DNA from 2 places in the Allofournierella massiliensis genome. Region 2 is predicted to be linked to the other one. Evidence: predicted binding sites of a transcription regulator. Region 2 holds the regulator's gene; the other holds the start of a gene.
What was found. The regulator HrcA, encoded in region 2, represses chaperone genes, less so after heat shock. The targets are predictions, from matches to a motif close to TGTTAGCACTCNNNNNNNNNGAGTGCTAACA.

Region 1: a site for HrcA is predicted at 5,456-5,486, ahead of ACESYO_RS14430 (Hsp20/alpha crystallin family protein). Genes of this name have one in related genera too.

Annotation. Positions count from the first base shown of each region.
Region 1 is NZ_CAXSWZ010000035.1:5,340-12,972, forward strand. It holds gene ACESYO_RS14410 (NAD(P)/FAD-dependent oxidoreductase) at 1-1,032, opposite strand, end outside; gene ACESYO_RS14415 (NAD(P)/FAD-dependent oxidoreductase) at 1,029-2,474, opposite strand; gene ACESYO_RS14420 (endonuclease/exonuclease/phosphatase family protein) at 2,490-3,617, opposite strand; gene ACESYO_RS14425 (glycerol-3-phosphate responsive antiterminator) at 3,959-4,525, shown strand; gene ACESYO_RS14430 (Hsp20/alpha crystallin family protein) at 4,819-5,238, opposite strand; gene ACESYO_RS14435 (PadR family transcriptional regulator) at 5,647-5,967, shown strand; gene ACESYO_RS14440 (DUF2812 domain-containing protein) at 5,964-6,473, shown strand; gene ACESYO_RS14445 (hypothetical protein) at 6,545-6,724, shown strand; gene ACESYO_RS14450 (DUF5655 domain-containing protein) at 6,700-6,918, shown strand; partial or broken gene ACESYO_RS14455 (helix-turn-helix transcriptional regulator) at 7,021-7,131, shown strand; gene ACESYO_RS14460 (hypothetical protein) at 7,389-7,633, shown strand, end outside.
Region 2 is NZ_CAXSWZ010000006.1:492-8,124, forward strand. It holds gene ACESYO_RS04520 (ABC transporter ATP-binding protein) at 1-1,394, shown strand, start outside; gene ACESYO_RS04525 (stage V sporulation T C-terminal domain-containing protein) at 1,523-2,065, shown strand; gene hrcA (heat-inducible transcriptional repressor HrcA) at 2,285-3,313, shown strand; gene ACESYO_RS04535 (nucleotide exchange factor GrpE) at 3,310-3,915, shown strand; gene dnaK (molecular chaperone DnaK) at 3,993-5,822, shown strand; gene dnaJ (molecular chaperone DnaJ) at 5,982-7,169, shown strand; gene ACESYO_RS04550 (helix-turn-helix domain-containing protein) at 7,354-7,633, shown strand, end outside.

The DNA.
Region 1 (7,633 bases), on a different contig from region 2:
GCCCACGCCCTCGCCGTTTTTGATCTCCACCGCCGGGCCTTCGCTTGCCTGCCCCAGCGCATACCGGGCGGCGGCGGCACCGGCCCGCTGGCTTTCGGCGGTGACAAAGTCCACCAGATCGTGCACATGCACCACATTGCCGCAGGCGAACACGCCGGGGGCGCTGGTCTCCATGTTCTCGAACACCACCGGCCCCTTGGTGCGGGGATCAAGGGTGATGCCCGCCCCGCTGGTGAGCTCGTTTTCCGGAATCAGGCCCACGCTCAAAAGAATGGTGTCGCAGTCAAAGACCATCTCGGTGCCGGGGATGGGGCGGCGGTTTTCGTCCACCTTGGCCACCACGGCCCGCTCCACCCGGTCCTTGCCCTGAATGTCGATGATGGTATGGGAGAGATACAGGGGGATGTCGTAGTCCTGCAAACACTGGACGATGTTGCGCATCAGGCCCCCGGAATAGGGCATGACCTCCACGCAGGCCAGCACCTTCGCGCCCTCCAGCGTCATGCGGCGGGCCATGATCAGGCCGATGTCGCCGCTGCCTAAGATCAGCACCCGCTTGCCCACCATGTAGCCTTCCATGTTCACATACCGCTGGGCCGCGCCCGCGGTGAACACGCCCGCCGGGCGGGTGCCGGGGATGCCGATGGCGCCCCTTGTGCGCTCCCGGCAGCCCATGGCCAGCAGAATGCTCTTGCCCTGCAGCAGCCGGTAGCCCAGCGTTTTGCTGATGGCCTGCACGGTGTGCGCCTGGGCGTTCACCTCCAGCACCATGGCCCCCAGCATCACCTCGATGCCGGTGCCCTCCAGCTGCCGGATGAACCGACCGGCGTATTCCGGGCCGGTGAGCTCTTCTTTGAAATGATGCAGGCCGAAGCCGTTGTGGATGCACTGGTTCAGAATGCCGCCCAGCTCCTCGTCCCGCTCCAGGATCAGCACATGCTCCGCGCCGTTTTCCCTTGCGCTCAGGGCGGCTGCAAGGCCCGCCGGGCCGCCGCCCACCACAATCACATCATATTCCTGCCGCTCTGTCATACGGTTTTGTCCCCCTTTGCCTGTTTCGTCCGGCCGGTGAGCAGAATGCTCGCCGCCCCCTCCTGCGGAATCTCCAGCGGGCTTTTGCCCAGCTCCCGGCTCAAAATCTCCATCACCCGGGGCCCGCAGAAGCCGCCCTGACAGCGGCCCATGCCCGCGCCCACCCGGCGCTTCACCCCGTCAATGCTGCGGGGCGGGATGGAGGTGTGGCAGGCGGCGATGATCTCGCCCTCGGTCACCGTCTCGCACCGGCAGATCACCCGGCCATAGGAAGGCTCCCGGGCGATGAGCGCCGCCTTTTCCTCGCCGGGCAGCTCTTTGAAACGAATCCGTTTGCGGGTGGTCACCGAGTTTTCCTTTTCCTTCAGCACAAGGCCCGCCCGCTGGAGCAGGGCCGCGGCCTCCTCGCCCACCGCTGCGGCGGCGGAAAGGCCGGGGCTCTTCATGCCCGCCAGATCGAGGAAACCGGGGGCCGCCCACTGGATGACGAAATCCGGCCGGTCGGTGTTGGCCCGGATGCCCGCAAAGTTGCGGATGCAGGCGGAAAGATCCACGCCGGGCACGCTTTTGCGGGCGCTTTGCGCCACCTGAGCAAGGCCCATGGCGGTGGTGGCGGTGTCGGCTGCATCGGGAATGTCCTGTGCGTTGGGGCCGACGATCAGATTGCCGTGCACCGTGGGGGCCACCAGCACGCCCTTGCCCGCGGCGGTGGGGCACTGGAAGATCACCCGGCCCACGGTATTGCCGGCGGATTTGTCCAGCAGATAATACTCGCCCCGGCAGGGTTTGGTGACAAAATTCTCCGGCGCGGCCATCGCGTGCACTTTGCCCGCGTCCACACCGGCGGCGTTCACCACAAAGCGGGCTTCAAAGTCGCCCTTTGTAGTCTGGATCTTCCAGCCGCCCTCGGTGGGGGTAAGGCCGGTGACCCGGGTTTCCAAGTGCAGGTCAGCCCCGTTTTGCACCGCGTTTTCCGCCATGGCCAGCGCGAACTCCCATGGACTCACGATGGCGGCGCTGGGTGCGTGCAGGGCGGCGGTGATCTCCGGCGAGAGGTTCGGCTCCAGTGCCCGGGCCTTTTCGCCGCTCAAAATTTCCAGCCCCGGCACCCCGTTGGCGGTGCCGTTTTCGTAGAGCCGCCGCAGCGTTTTCTCCTGCTCGGGGCCGAAGGCCACCACGAAGCTGCCGGTCTGCTTGTAGGGCACATCCAGCGCGGCGCAGATTTCCTTCGCCAGCGCGCTGCCCCGCACGTTCAGCCGGGCCATGCTGGTGCCGGGCTCCGGGTCGTAGCCCGCGTGCAGAATGGCGCTGTTGGCCTTGGTGGTGCCCATGGACACATCGTTTTCCGCTTCCAGAATCAAAACGCTGACCTGCTTTTTGGCCAGCTGATAGGCCACCGCCGCGCCGGTCACGCCGCAGCCGATGATTGCCACATCTACCATATCTGTTTCCTCCTTTTATTCCGCAGCCTGACCCAGCCGGAAGGTGAGCTTCACCGGGTTGTGGTCGCTGTAAGCAAAATTGGTGTCGATGTTTTCCGTCGTGGCGGACACGTTATCCGAAACGATAAACCCGTCCAGCACGGTGGTGTAGTTGACCCCCGGCTCCCAGGGAATGTCCGCGGTGCGGCAGGTGGGGGTCTGGTACTCATTCTCCGCCCGCCGGATGGAAAAGCCCGCGGGCAGATCCGCGTCGGTGAGCTGGGCCACCCAGCCCGGCAGCTGCTGGCCGCTTTCAAAGGCTTCGGCCATGCCCTCGCCCAGCGCGTGGTTGAAGTCGCCGCCCACGATGACGTAGTTGCCCTTTTCGTATTCCGTTTGCATCACGTCACAGAGCATTTCCAGCTGGCGGGCCCGCACGGTGCCGCCCTCGTCGTAGGCGGACATGTGGCTGTTGATGAGCACCAGCTCGCCGCCGCCCTCCACCGGGATGCGCAGCTGGGCAAAGCAGCGATCCAGATCGGTGAATTTTACAAAGAAGCTCTCATCCACCGGGTAGCTGCGGCGCACCGCCTCGTCGATGCGGCAGCGGCTCAGGGTAAGCAGCCCCGCGTTCACCGCGCCGTGGGGGTCGTGGAAGGGGTAGAGCAGATACCGGGTGTGGAAGTTGCAGGCGAACACCGCCCCGTAGCCGGGCAGGCCGTCTTTCAGCATGGCGCTCTGGTCCACCTGATGGCTCCGGTCCGCCTTCACATCCACCTCCTGCAAAAGCAGAAAGTCCGCATCCTGGGCGGCGATGGTCTCCAGCGCGCCCCGGGTGTTGGCCAGCACCGATTCCCGGTTGCGGGCCTTGCCCCATTTGCCCTGCACCGGGGTGCCGTCCGCCATGGTGCCGGTGTCCATGAAGAAGCTGTAATCCGGCCCGTAGGCGCCAAAGCCGATGTTATAGGTGAGGGCGGTGTATTCCTGCCCGGGGGCCAGCGGCTCCAGCTGGGGGGTGGTGACTTCCAGCGTTTCCCCGTCCGGAATGCGGTAGTAGCCGCTTTGCAGCCAGCCCACATAGCCCGCCAGCGCCGCCGCCAGCACCAGCACAAGGGCCAGCAGCGCCAGCCCGATCCGTTTGAACCATTTTTTCTGCTTTGTCATCATGCACCTCGCTGTTCAATCTGCGGCAAATCCCAATACACTTCATTCCAACAAAAAAAGGCAGCAGAAACACACCGTCATGGCGTCTGTTCTGCTGCTCTTCACTCTTGCACAGGCCGGAGCCTGCCGAAAGCCCCGGGCATTTTTCTGGCGGCGCGTCGGCCGCGTTTATTGGTCATACTATTATTATAGAGGGCGGGGCCGCCGGGGCGCAATGGGCAGACCCGCAAAAATTATCCCCGGGTTTTTGTGGCATGCGCACAAAGCGCCCCCCGGCATTGCCGCCCCCGGTTTTCGGGTGCTATAATAAGGTATCATCAAACCGGAAAAGAGGATGCCCCATGGATGCCCGCCTGCAGGAACTGCTGGAAGAAAACCCCATCATCATCGCCATCAAGGACGAGGAGGGCCTTGCCCGCTGCCTTCAAAACCCCAAGCCGGTGGTGTTCGTTTTATATGGGTCTGTGGTGAGCATCCCGGCCATCGTGCAGCGGCTGAAGCAGGCGGGCAAAACCGTGTTTGTGGACGTGGATCTGCTGGACGGCCTTTCCGCCCGGGAGGCGGCGGTGGAATATCTGGCCGGGGCCACCCGGGCGGACGGGGTGATCAGCACCAAGGCGGCGCTGGTGCGGCGGGCAAAGGCGCTGGGCCTTGCGGGGGTGTACCGCACCTTTCTGCTTGATAACATGGCCCTGCAGAGCCTGCGCAAAAGCGGCGGCAGCCAGTGGGCGGACTTCATCGAGATTCTGCCCGGCCTGATGCCGAAGCTCATCGCCCGTTTGAGCCACGAGCTGGGCGCGCCGCTCATCGCCAGCGGCCTGATTGCGGACAAGCAGGACGTGATCGACGCGCTGGGCGCGGGTGCGGCGGCGGTGTCCAGCACCTGCCCGGCGGTGTGGCAGCTGTAACGCCGTTACAGCTGCCGGTATTCCCGCCGGATGCACACGCCGCCTGCCACTGCCGCCGCCATGCGAAATTCCCGCCTGCTTGCGGCAGGCTGCAATTCGTTTTGCCAGACTCATTCCATCGCCCTCCTTTTTCTGTTTCTATCATAGCAGGGCGATAGGATTTTTTCCAGCACACCGGACGGGAATTCCGCCCGCCGGATGTGTCATTCTGCCCGGATACGCAAAAAGGCCCCGGCCAGCGGGTTTGCTGGCCGGGGCCTTTTGTGCTTTTGCCGTGGGGCTCTGCTCTGCGCTTAGCCCTCGATCTGGATGCTGCGGGATGCGGGAGTAACTTCGCCCTTCTTGGGCAGGGTCAGCTCCAGAATGCCGTTGTTGTAGGCGGCCTTGATGGCGGTGGTGTCGATGCCGCTCACGTCGAAGCTCCGGCTGAAGGAACCGAACTTGCGTTCCCGGCGCACATAGTTGCCCTTGTCGTCCTTCTCGCCGCTCTCGGAGTTGTGGCGGGCGGTGATCATCAGGCTGTCGCCATTCAGGTCGATGGAGATGTCCTCCTTATTGAAGCCGGGCAGCTCCGCTTCCATCAGGTAGGAATCGCCCTTGTCCTGAATGTCGCAGCGGAACTGGCTCATATCGCCAAAACCGGTAAAGAGGCTGCGCTCCATGTTATCCAGATAGTTGAACAGACTGTTTTCTTCACGGCCAAACGGAATCATACCAAACATAAAATGCTCCTTTGCTCCGCGCCATTTATCATAGATTTTTGTTGTAATGCGGTGCGCATGGTACGCGGGGGCTGCGCCGCTTTGTCAATCGGAATTGTCCGGGTCGCTTCCAAAGGCTCTTGCCTTCAGGTCCCGTTCCCTTTTGACAACTATATTCTACCGCCGGTTTGTGACATAAAATCGGTGGATTTATGAACATTTTGTTAATTATTAGCACTCTACCTCTTAGAGCGCTAATTCATTCTTTCCGCCCTTTCTGCCATAGATTTTTGTCGCAATCATCCCCTATCCTACCCTGCCGCCGGTCCCCGACTGCTTGACAAGTATATCGGTACCTGATATAGTTGTATCGGAAGGCGATATAACGCTTGCCGAGCAAACAAAAAAGGAGGGCCGCAGATGAACGAACACATCGCACTGACCGAAGCCTTTTATTATATTCTGCTTTCGCTGTACGAGCCGCTGCACGGCTACGGCATCATGCAGAAGGCCGAGGAATTTTCCGGCGGGCGGGTGCGGCTGGCGGCGGGCACTTTGTACGGCGCGCTGAACACCCTGCAGGACAAGGGCTGGATTGAGGCGCTGCCCTGCGCCCCGGGCAGCCGGAAGAAGGAATACCGCATCACAGCCGCAGGCCGCGCCGCCGTGGAAAACGAGCTGGCCCGGCTGAAGGAGCTGGTGAAAAACGGCGAACAGGTCACAGGAGGGAATCCGGTATGAAAAAGATCATCCACCGCACATTTTTTGTCTGGAATTTTGAAAAGGAAATCGACTGGCTGAACGACATGAGCCGCCAGGGCTGGCAACTGTGCCGGGCCGGGTTCTTCGTGTATGAATTCGAGCAGGGCGAGCCGGGCGAATACCAGTACCAGCTGCAGCTGCTGCGAAAAGCCGACCCGGACTATCTGGCCTTTCTGGAGGAAACCGGCATTCAGGTGGTGGGTCGCTGCCTGAACTGGATCTATTTAAAAAAGAAATCGGACGGCCAGCCCTTCGAAATTTTCTCGGATCTGGAGGGCGTGCTGCGCCATCTGGACGGGGTCATGGCCCTCTGCGGCGTAGTGATGACGGTTAACGTGCTGCCCGGCTTTGCCAATCTGGCCAACAGCCATCTGCAACAGCTCAGCTGGCTGAATCTGGCGCTGGCCGCCGTAGGCGCCTTTGGCTTCTTCAAGCTGTATTTCCGCCGCCGGGCGCTGGCCACCCGGAAGGACCTGCAGGGCTGACCGCCGTTGCCCTGCCCCGCCCGCCGGGGCTATAATATAATAAGAAAAAACAAAAAGGCAGGTGTGTGTTCATGACCGACGACGAGCTGCTGTTTTTTGACTCCATGCCCCAGATGCTGCCCATCTATCAGGCCCTCTGCCATGGGCTGGAGCAGCGGGGCCTTGCCTTCACCGCCAAGGTGGGCGCACCCAGATTTCGCTGCGCAACCGGTATGTGTTCGCGGCGGTGTCGCTGCCCTGGCGAAAGGTGAAGGGCTGGCCGGAGGAATATCTACTGGTGAGCCTGGGGCTTTCCTACCATAAGGAGTCCCCCCGGGTGGCGGTGGCCACCGAGCCCTACCCCAACCGCTGGACCCACCACATCCTGCTCACGACCGCCAATGAGGTGGACGCCGAGCTGCTGGACTGGGCCGAGGAGGCCTGTCAGTTCGCCATGGTCAAGTGATGTTACAAAACCGGGCGAAACCGTCGGCTTTGGTTGGTGGCCTTTTGGCCCTTTAGGCGGTATACTGAGAGAGCCAAAACAGAAAACAGGAGGTTTTTTCCCATGAGCTTTGCAAGCGGTTTGTATCACGCCCGCAAAAAGAGCGGCCTTTCCCAGGAGAACGTGGCCGAAAAGCTGGGCGTTTCCCGCCAGACCATCTCCAAATGGGAGACCGGGGGTTCACTTAGATAAAGATACCACACCAATCCCACGCTGACTTTTGCTCAACCAATACAGCCGGAGGGCTGGATAACAAGAAAAGGCGGTATGCGCCCCGTGGAGGGGTAGCATATCGCCTTTTCTTGTGGGGGTTTCCAAAGGGGGCAACGCCCCCATTTGGCACACGACTTTGCGAAGCAAAGTGTAGTGTGTTATACGCTCTGTCGGCGTTGTCGTGAAAATGCCGTTGCCGCCGGGGAGGGCAAGGGCATTTGAAGCGGCAAGATTTGAAGCGGCAAGAAAACAGGGCTGTGCTTGCGTGGCGTGGAGCCGCAAGCGCAGGTCTGGTTTCATCAGCAGACAGGGCGTATATGAAAGCCCCCGTCCCTCGTCCTACGCTCCGACTTGTGGACAAAGTGTCCCGAAGTTGTGGCCACACTCCCGGAAAAGTAGCAGGACAGCGGGCAACCGTCAAGGCTGAAATGAACGGGGTTACACCCGGCCTTGACCGCCGCCC
Region 2 (7,633 bases):
TGGGCCAGATCATGGGCCGCATCACCAACGACCTGTTCGATGTGACCGAGTTCGCCCACCACTGCCCCGAGGAATTCTTCATCGCGGCCATCAAGATCACCGCCTCCTTCGTGATTCTGTGCCAGTCCAGCGTGGCGTTGACCCTGATCCTCTTTGCCTGCGTGCCCCTGATGGGGGTGGTGTCCACCTTCATCAACCTGAAGGTGCGGGCGGCCTTCCGCCGCCAGCGGGTGCAGATCGGTGAGCTGAACGCCCGCATTGAGGACAGCCTGCTGGGCGAGCGGGTGGTGAAGGCCTTCGCCAACGAGGAAGTGGAGAAGGAAAAATTTGAGAAGGACAACGCCGCCTTTCAGGCCATCAAGAAGCAGAGCTACCGCTACATGGCCGCCTTCCAGACCAGCACCCGCCTGTTCGACGGTCTGATGTATCTGGTGGTGATCGTGGCCGGCGGCCTGTTTCTGGTATACGGCAAGATCGATCCGGGCGACATGGTGGCCTATATGCTGTATGTGACCACCCTCATCGCCACCATCCGCCGCATTGTGGAATTTGCCGAGCAGTTCCAGCGGGGCATGACCGGCATCGAGCGCTTCTGCGAGATCATGGACGCGGACGTGGAAATCTTCGATGAACCGGACGCCAGACCCCTGACGGTGACCGAGGGCGCCATCCGGCTGGAGGATGTGAGCTTTGAATACCCGGACGACCACAATCAGGTGCTGCGGAATGTGAACCTGTCCATCCGGCCAGGCGAAAAGGTGGCGCTGGTGGGCCCCTCCGGCGGCGGCAAGACCACCCTGTGCAACCTGATTCCCCGGTTCTACGATGTGACCAGCGGCCGCATCCTGATCGACGATCAGGACGTGCGCAGCGTGACCCTGAAGAGCCTGCGCGGGGCCATCGGCGTGGTGCAGCAGGATGTGTATCTGTTCAGCGGCACCGTGTACGAGAACATTGCCTACGGCAAGGTGGGCGCCAGCCGGGAAGAGGTGATCGCCGCCGCAAAGCTGGCGGGCGCCCATGAGTTCATCACCCAGCTGAAAAACGGCTACGATACCTATGTGGGCGAGCGGGGCGTGAAGCTGTCCGGCGGGCAGAAGCAGCGCATCTCCATTGCCCGGGTATTTTTGAAGAACCCGCCCATCCTGATTCTGGACGAGGCCACCAGCGCGCTGGACAACGAGAGCGAGGTGCTGGTGGGCAAGAGCCTGGAGAAGCTGGCCAGGGGCCGTACCACCCTGACCATCGCCCACCGGCTGACCACCATCCAGCATGCGGACCGCATTCTGGTGCTGGGGGCCGAGGGCATCGAGGAAGAGGGCACCCACGAACAGCTGCTGGCAAAGCAGGGCGTGTACTACCGGCTGTGGAACGGCATGGTAGGCGCGGAATAAATAACGTTTTGAGCAGAGCCCCCGGGCGGCAGTTCGCCGCCCGGGGGCTTTTTTCGCTTGCGGGTGCATAAACTGGAAATTCTGGCAGATACTACGAATTACAATACCAATCCAAAAAGGAGTCTGCCATGAAAGCAACAGGAATCGTGAGACGCATCGACGATCTTGGCCGGGTGGTGATCCCCAAGGAGATCCGCCGCACCCAGCGCATCCGGGAGGGCGACCCGCTGGAGATCTTCACCACCGGCGCCGGGGAGGTCATCTTTAAAAAGTATTCCCCCATGGGCGAGCTGGCGGGCTTTGCCGCCCAGTACGCCGAGGCCCTGCACAAAATACTGGGCCTGACCGCGCTGGTCTGCGACCGGGACAGCATCATCGCCGCCGCCGGCGCAGCAAAGCGGGAGTATCAGGAGCGGGGCGTGAGCATCCCGCTGGAGCGCATCATGGACCGGCGCAAGCCCTTCTGGCACAGCGGCAAGGCCGAGGAGTGCGTGTTCCCCTGCGAGGGGGCCGACCGGCACATTCTTGCCGCCTGCCCGCTGCTGGCCGGGGGCGATGTGGCCGGCGCGGTGCTGCTGCTCTCGGCTGACAAGAGCGCCCGCCCCGGCGAGCCGGAGCAGGCCGCATTGCAGATTGCGGCGGCCTTTCTGGCAAAGCAGGTGGAGGCCTGAAGCGCCAGTTTTTCGGCTCCCACGCCCCTGCGGGGCGGCGGGAGCCTTTGTTTTGCCCTGCCCAAGCAGGGGAATTATGGCAGATTGTGAACAAAGCATGAAACTTTTAAAATTTTTGCGCACCCCCTTGACAGCCGTATAAAATGGAGTAAAATAGACTTAGCACTCGGGAACATAGAGTGCTAAACAAAGAACAAAAAGAGGTGAGGACCTGTGCCGATGGATGATCGAAAGCAGCGCGTGCTGGAAGCGATTGTTGCCCTGTATACCCAGGGCGGCGAACCGGTAGGCTCGGGTCTTTTGAGCCAGTATCTGGACATGGCGGTCTCCAGCGCAACGCTGCGCAACGAGATGGCCGCCCTCACCAAGCTGGGCCTGCTGGAGCAGCCCCACACCAGCGCGGGCCGGGTGCCCAGCGCCAAGGGCTACCGGTATTATCTGGATCATCTGATGCAGCCCAAGGCGGGGCTGAGCGCCCGCCAGAAGGCCCAGATCGATCAGGTGTTCGCCCGGCTGGACTACGAGCCGGATAAGCTGGCGGAGGGCGCGGCCAAGGCGCTGGCGGAGCAGACCGGTTACACGGTGGCCGCCACCACCCCCCGGTCGGACGATCTGCGCATCGCCCATTTCGAGGTGGTGCAGGTGGGCCGGTATTCCGCCGCGGTGCTGGGCGTGACCAGTGCTGGCGGGGTACGCACCCGGGTGGCCCGGCTGGAAACCGGTTTTTCCCGGCAGGACGCCCAGCTGGTTGCCATGGCCCTGAACCGGGGGCTGGCCTTTGTGGCCCCGGCGGATCTGAGCGCCCAGCGGCTGGCGGCTGTGACCGCCAGCATGGGCGAAAAGGGCCCGGCGCTGTATCCGGTGGTGCAGGCCGCCGCGGCGCTGCTGTGTGAGGCCGCCAAGGCCCGCACCTATCTGGAGGGCCAGCAGTATCTGCTGCGCTGGCCCCAGCTGGAGGGCTGTTTGCCCGGTGTGCTGGAGCTGTTCGCCGATCAGGAAAAGGCGGGCCGGTTCATCACCCCGCCCACCGGCCGCACCTCGGTGCTGCTGGGGGAGGACATGGAAAACCCCATGCCCGGCCTCTGTGTGATGGGCAAGCGGTATCTGGCAGGCGGCGGGCTCACGGGAGCCATCGCGCTGCTGGGCCCGGTACGGATGCCCTTTGAACAGCTGATCCCCATTCTGGAATATTATGCCTTGAAGCTCGGCGAATGTATGGCCGGCAAGGCGCAGGAGGACAATACATGAGCGAAGAGATGAAAAACCCCGCGCAGCAGCCCGAAGAGCAGCCCGCGGAGGAAACCAAAGCCGCTGAAACCGGCACCCCGGAAGAAAACGCCGGGCAGGAGCCGAAAAAGCACGGCAAGGAAAAGAAAAAGGATCTGGCCGCCGAGCTGGAGGCCGCAAAGGCAGCAGCCGCTGCCGCCGAGGCCGCGCTGAGCGCCGCCAAGGATCAGCTGCTGCGCACCGCCGCCGAGTACGAAAACTTCCGCAAGCGGTCCGCCCGCGAGCAGGACGCCGCCTTCAACAACGGCGTGGGCTTCGCGGTGAGCCAGATTCTGGCCATTCTGGATACGCTGGACATGGCGGCCAACGCCCCCACCACCGACGAGAACTACAAAAAAGGCGTGATGATGACGCTGGACAAAGCGGCCGCTGCCTTCAAGGTGCTCAAGGTGGAGGAGATCCCCGCACTGGGCCTTCCCTTTGACCCGGAGGTGCACAGCGCCGTGATGCAGCAGCCCGCTGCCGAAGGGCAGGAGAGCGGCACCGTGGTGCAGGTGTTCCAGAAGGGCTATAAACTGGGCGACAAGGTCGTCCGCCATGCTACCGTTGTGGTGGCTGAATAAGCAGAAAAGCCAACCGGCTTTTTGATAAAAACAATCAACTTCATTCTGATACGATTCGAGAAGGAGAGGAATAGATTATGAGCAAGATTATTGGTATTGACCTGGGTACTACCAACAGCTGTGTATCCGTTATCGAGGGCGGCGAGCCCGTTGTGATCGCCAACGCCGAGGGTGCCCGCACCACCCCCAGTGTGGTGGGCTTCACCAAGACCGGCGAGCGTCTGGTCGGCCAGGTGGCCAAGCGCCAGGCCATCACCAACCCCGAGCGCACCGTGAGCTCCATCAAGCGTCACATGGGCACCGACTACAAGGTTTCCATCGACGGCAAGGACTACAACCCCCAGCAGATCAGCGCCATGATTCTGGCCAAGCTGAAGGCGGACGCCGAGGCCTACCTGGGCGAGACCGTTTCCGAGGCCGTGATCACCGTGCCCGCTTACTTTAACGACAGCCAGCGTCAGGCCACCAAGGACGCCGGCACCATCGCCGGCCTGAACGTGCGCCGTATCATCAACGAGCCCACCGCTGCGGCTCTGGCTTACGGCGCCGACAAGGACAACGACCAGAAGATCATGGTTTACGACCTGGGCGGCGGCACCTTCGATGTGTCCATCATCGAGATGGGCGACGGCGTGACCGAGGTTCTGGCCACCAACGGTGATACCCACCTGGGCGGCGACGACTTCGACCAGCGCATCATCGACTGGATGGCCGACGAGTTCCAGAAGGAGAACGGCATCGACCTGCGGGGCGACAAGATGGCTGCTCAGCGCCTGAAGGAAGCCGCCGAGAAGGCCAAGATCGAGCTGTCCGGCGTGCCCAGCACCGCCATCAACCTGCCCTTCATCACCGCCGACGCTACCGGCCCCAAGCATCTGGATATGACCCTGACCCGCGCCCAGTTCGACAAGATGACCGCCGATCTGGTGGAGCGCACCATGGTTCCCGTACGCAAGGCTCTGCAGGACGCCGGCCTGCGCCCCAGCGATCTGGGCAAGGTTCTGCTGGTGGGCGGTTCCACCCGTATCCCCGCCGTGCAGGAAGCCGTTAAGAAGGAGATGGGCTGCGAGCCCTTCAAGGGCATCAACCCCGACGAGTGCGTTGCCATCGGCGCTGCCATTCAGGGCGGCGTGCTGAACAAGGAGGTCGGCGGCATCCTGCTGCTGGACGTTACTCCTCTGAGCCTGGGCATCGAGACCCTGGGCGGCGTCTGCACCAAGATCATCGAGCGCAACACCACCATCCCCACCAAGAAGAGCCAGATCTTCTCCACCGCCGCCGACAACCAGCCCAGCGTTGAAGTCAACGTGCTGCAGGGCGAGCGTGAGATGGCTGCCGACAACAAGAGCCTGGGCATGTTCAAGCTGGACGGCATCCCCGCCGCTCCCCGTGGCGTGCCTCAGATCGAGGTTACCTTCGACATCGACGCCAACGGCATCGTGCATGTAAGCGCCAAGGATCTGGGCAGCGGCAAGGAGCAGAGCATCACCATCACCGCTTCCACCAACATGAGCAAGGACGACATCGACAAGGCCGTTCGTGAGGCCGAGCAGTTTGCCGCCGAGGACAAGAAGAAGCGCGAGGAGATCGACACCCGCAACGGCGCCGATCAGCTGGTGTTCCAGACCGAAAAGACCCTGAACGAGCTGGGCGACAAGGTGGACGCCTCCAAGAAGGCCGAAGTGGAAAGCAAGCTGGCTGAGCTGAAGGAAGCTCTGAAGGGCACCGACATCGAGGCCATCAAGGCAAAGCAGGAGGCTGTGCAGAAGGCCTTCTACGCCATCAGCGAGGAGCTGTACAAGAACGCGCAGGCTGCTCAGGGCGCACAGCCCGGTGCGGACGCGGGCGCTGCCAACGGCGGCAAGCCCGACGACGGCGTGGTTGACGCGGACTTCAAAGAGGTATAAAATAATACTCTCAGCCGCCCCGGCCCAGGCTGGGGCGGCAATTTCTGGTTGTGCGATTCAGGCAACACCACACCATTCACGGCGAACGCCTCATACGGCGTATCGCCCCGGTGATTTTACATGAGGGGCCCGCCCGGCGGGCTTTTAGGTGAGAAATTTATGGCAGACAAACGCGATTATTACGAGGTCCTTGGCGTTGCGAAGAACGCCAGCGACGATGAATTGAAAAAAGCGTACCGCAAGCAGGCCAAAAAGTATCACCCGGACCTGAACCCGGGCGACAAGGAGGCCGAGGCCAGGTTCAAGGAAGTGAACGAGGCCTACGAGGTTCTGGGCGACAAGGAAAAGCGCGCCCGGTACGACCAGTTCGGCTTTGCGGGCGTGGATCCCAGCTACGGCGCAGGCGCCGGCGGCGCGGGCGGCTTTGGTGGCGGCTTCGGCGGCTTTGGCGGCGGCTTCGGCGGCGTGGATCTGGGCGACATCTTCGGTGATATCTTCGGCGGCGGCTTTGGCGGCGGCTTCGGCGGCGCCCGGGCCAACCCCAACGCCCCCCGCAAGGGCGCGGATGTGCGGGTGAGCCTGGTGCTCAGCTTCATGGAGGCCGTGCACGGCTGCACCAAGACCATCACCATCAACAAGCAGGATACCTGCCCCGAATGCGGCGGCAGCGGCGCGGCCAAGGGCACCAGCCCCGAGACCTGCCCGGACTGCCACGGCACCGGCTATGTGAACCGGAACATCCGCATGGGCGGTATGGTCATGCAGCAGCGCCAGCCCTGCTCCCGCTGCGGCGGCAAGGGCAAGATCGTGAGCACCCCCTGCGGCCACTGCCACGGCACCGGCAAGGTGGGCGCGAAAAAGACGCTGGAGGTCAAGATCCCGGCCGGCATCAACGACGACCAGAGCATCGCGCTGCGCGGCCAGGGCGACGCCGGTGTGAACGGCGGCCCCGCCGGTGACGTGATCGTGATCGTGACCGTGCGGCCCGACCCCATGTTCGAGCGGGACGGCTACGACGTATGGGTCAACGTGCCCATCACCTTCAGTCAGGCGGTGCTGGGCGCCTCCGTGGTGGTTCCCACCGTGGACGGCAAGGTGGAATACACCGTGCCCGAAGGCACCCAGAGCGGCACCACCTTCCGGCTGCGCGGCAAGGGCATCCAGTATCTGGGCGGCCGCGGCCGTGGCGACCAGTATGTGAAGGTGAACGTGGAGATTCCCAAAAAGCTGAACAAGGCCCAGCGCGAGGCGCTGAAAGCCTTTGAGGAGACCCTCAGGGACGAAAACTACGAGCAGCGCAAGGGCTTCTTCAAGAACCTGAAGGATCTGTTCGACAAGAACAAGTAAACAAATGCAAAGCACCCGTTCCGGAAATGCTCCGGAACGGGTGCTTTTTTGTTGGGAAAAGGGGATTTTATCCGTTTTGTTGCTCTTTGGAACGAGCGTTCGTTCTTTGGCTTCTGTATGCGGGCAGGCTGTCAATTTATACTATCTTTAGAACAAAATTCCGTTCTGAAGGAGGGGGCAAAGCGTGGACGCAAAGGCAGTGGGCCAGCGGATCCGGGCCGCGAGAGAACGAAAGCATCTGACGCAGGAAGAGCTTGCCGCCCTTGTGGATATCAGCCCCACCCATGTGAGCGTGATCGAGCGGGGAACGAAAATTCCCAGGATGGACACCTTTGTGGCCATTGCCAATGTGCTGCAGGTCTCGGCGGACAGCCTGCTGGTGGATGTGGTGGATCGGGCGGCCAGCGGGGTGGCCTGTGAGCTTTCGGATGCCATTGATACCCTGCCGCGGGAGGAAAAGCAGA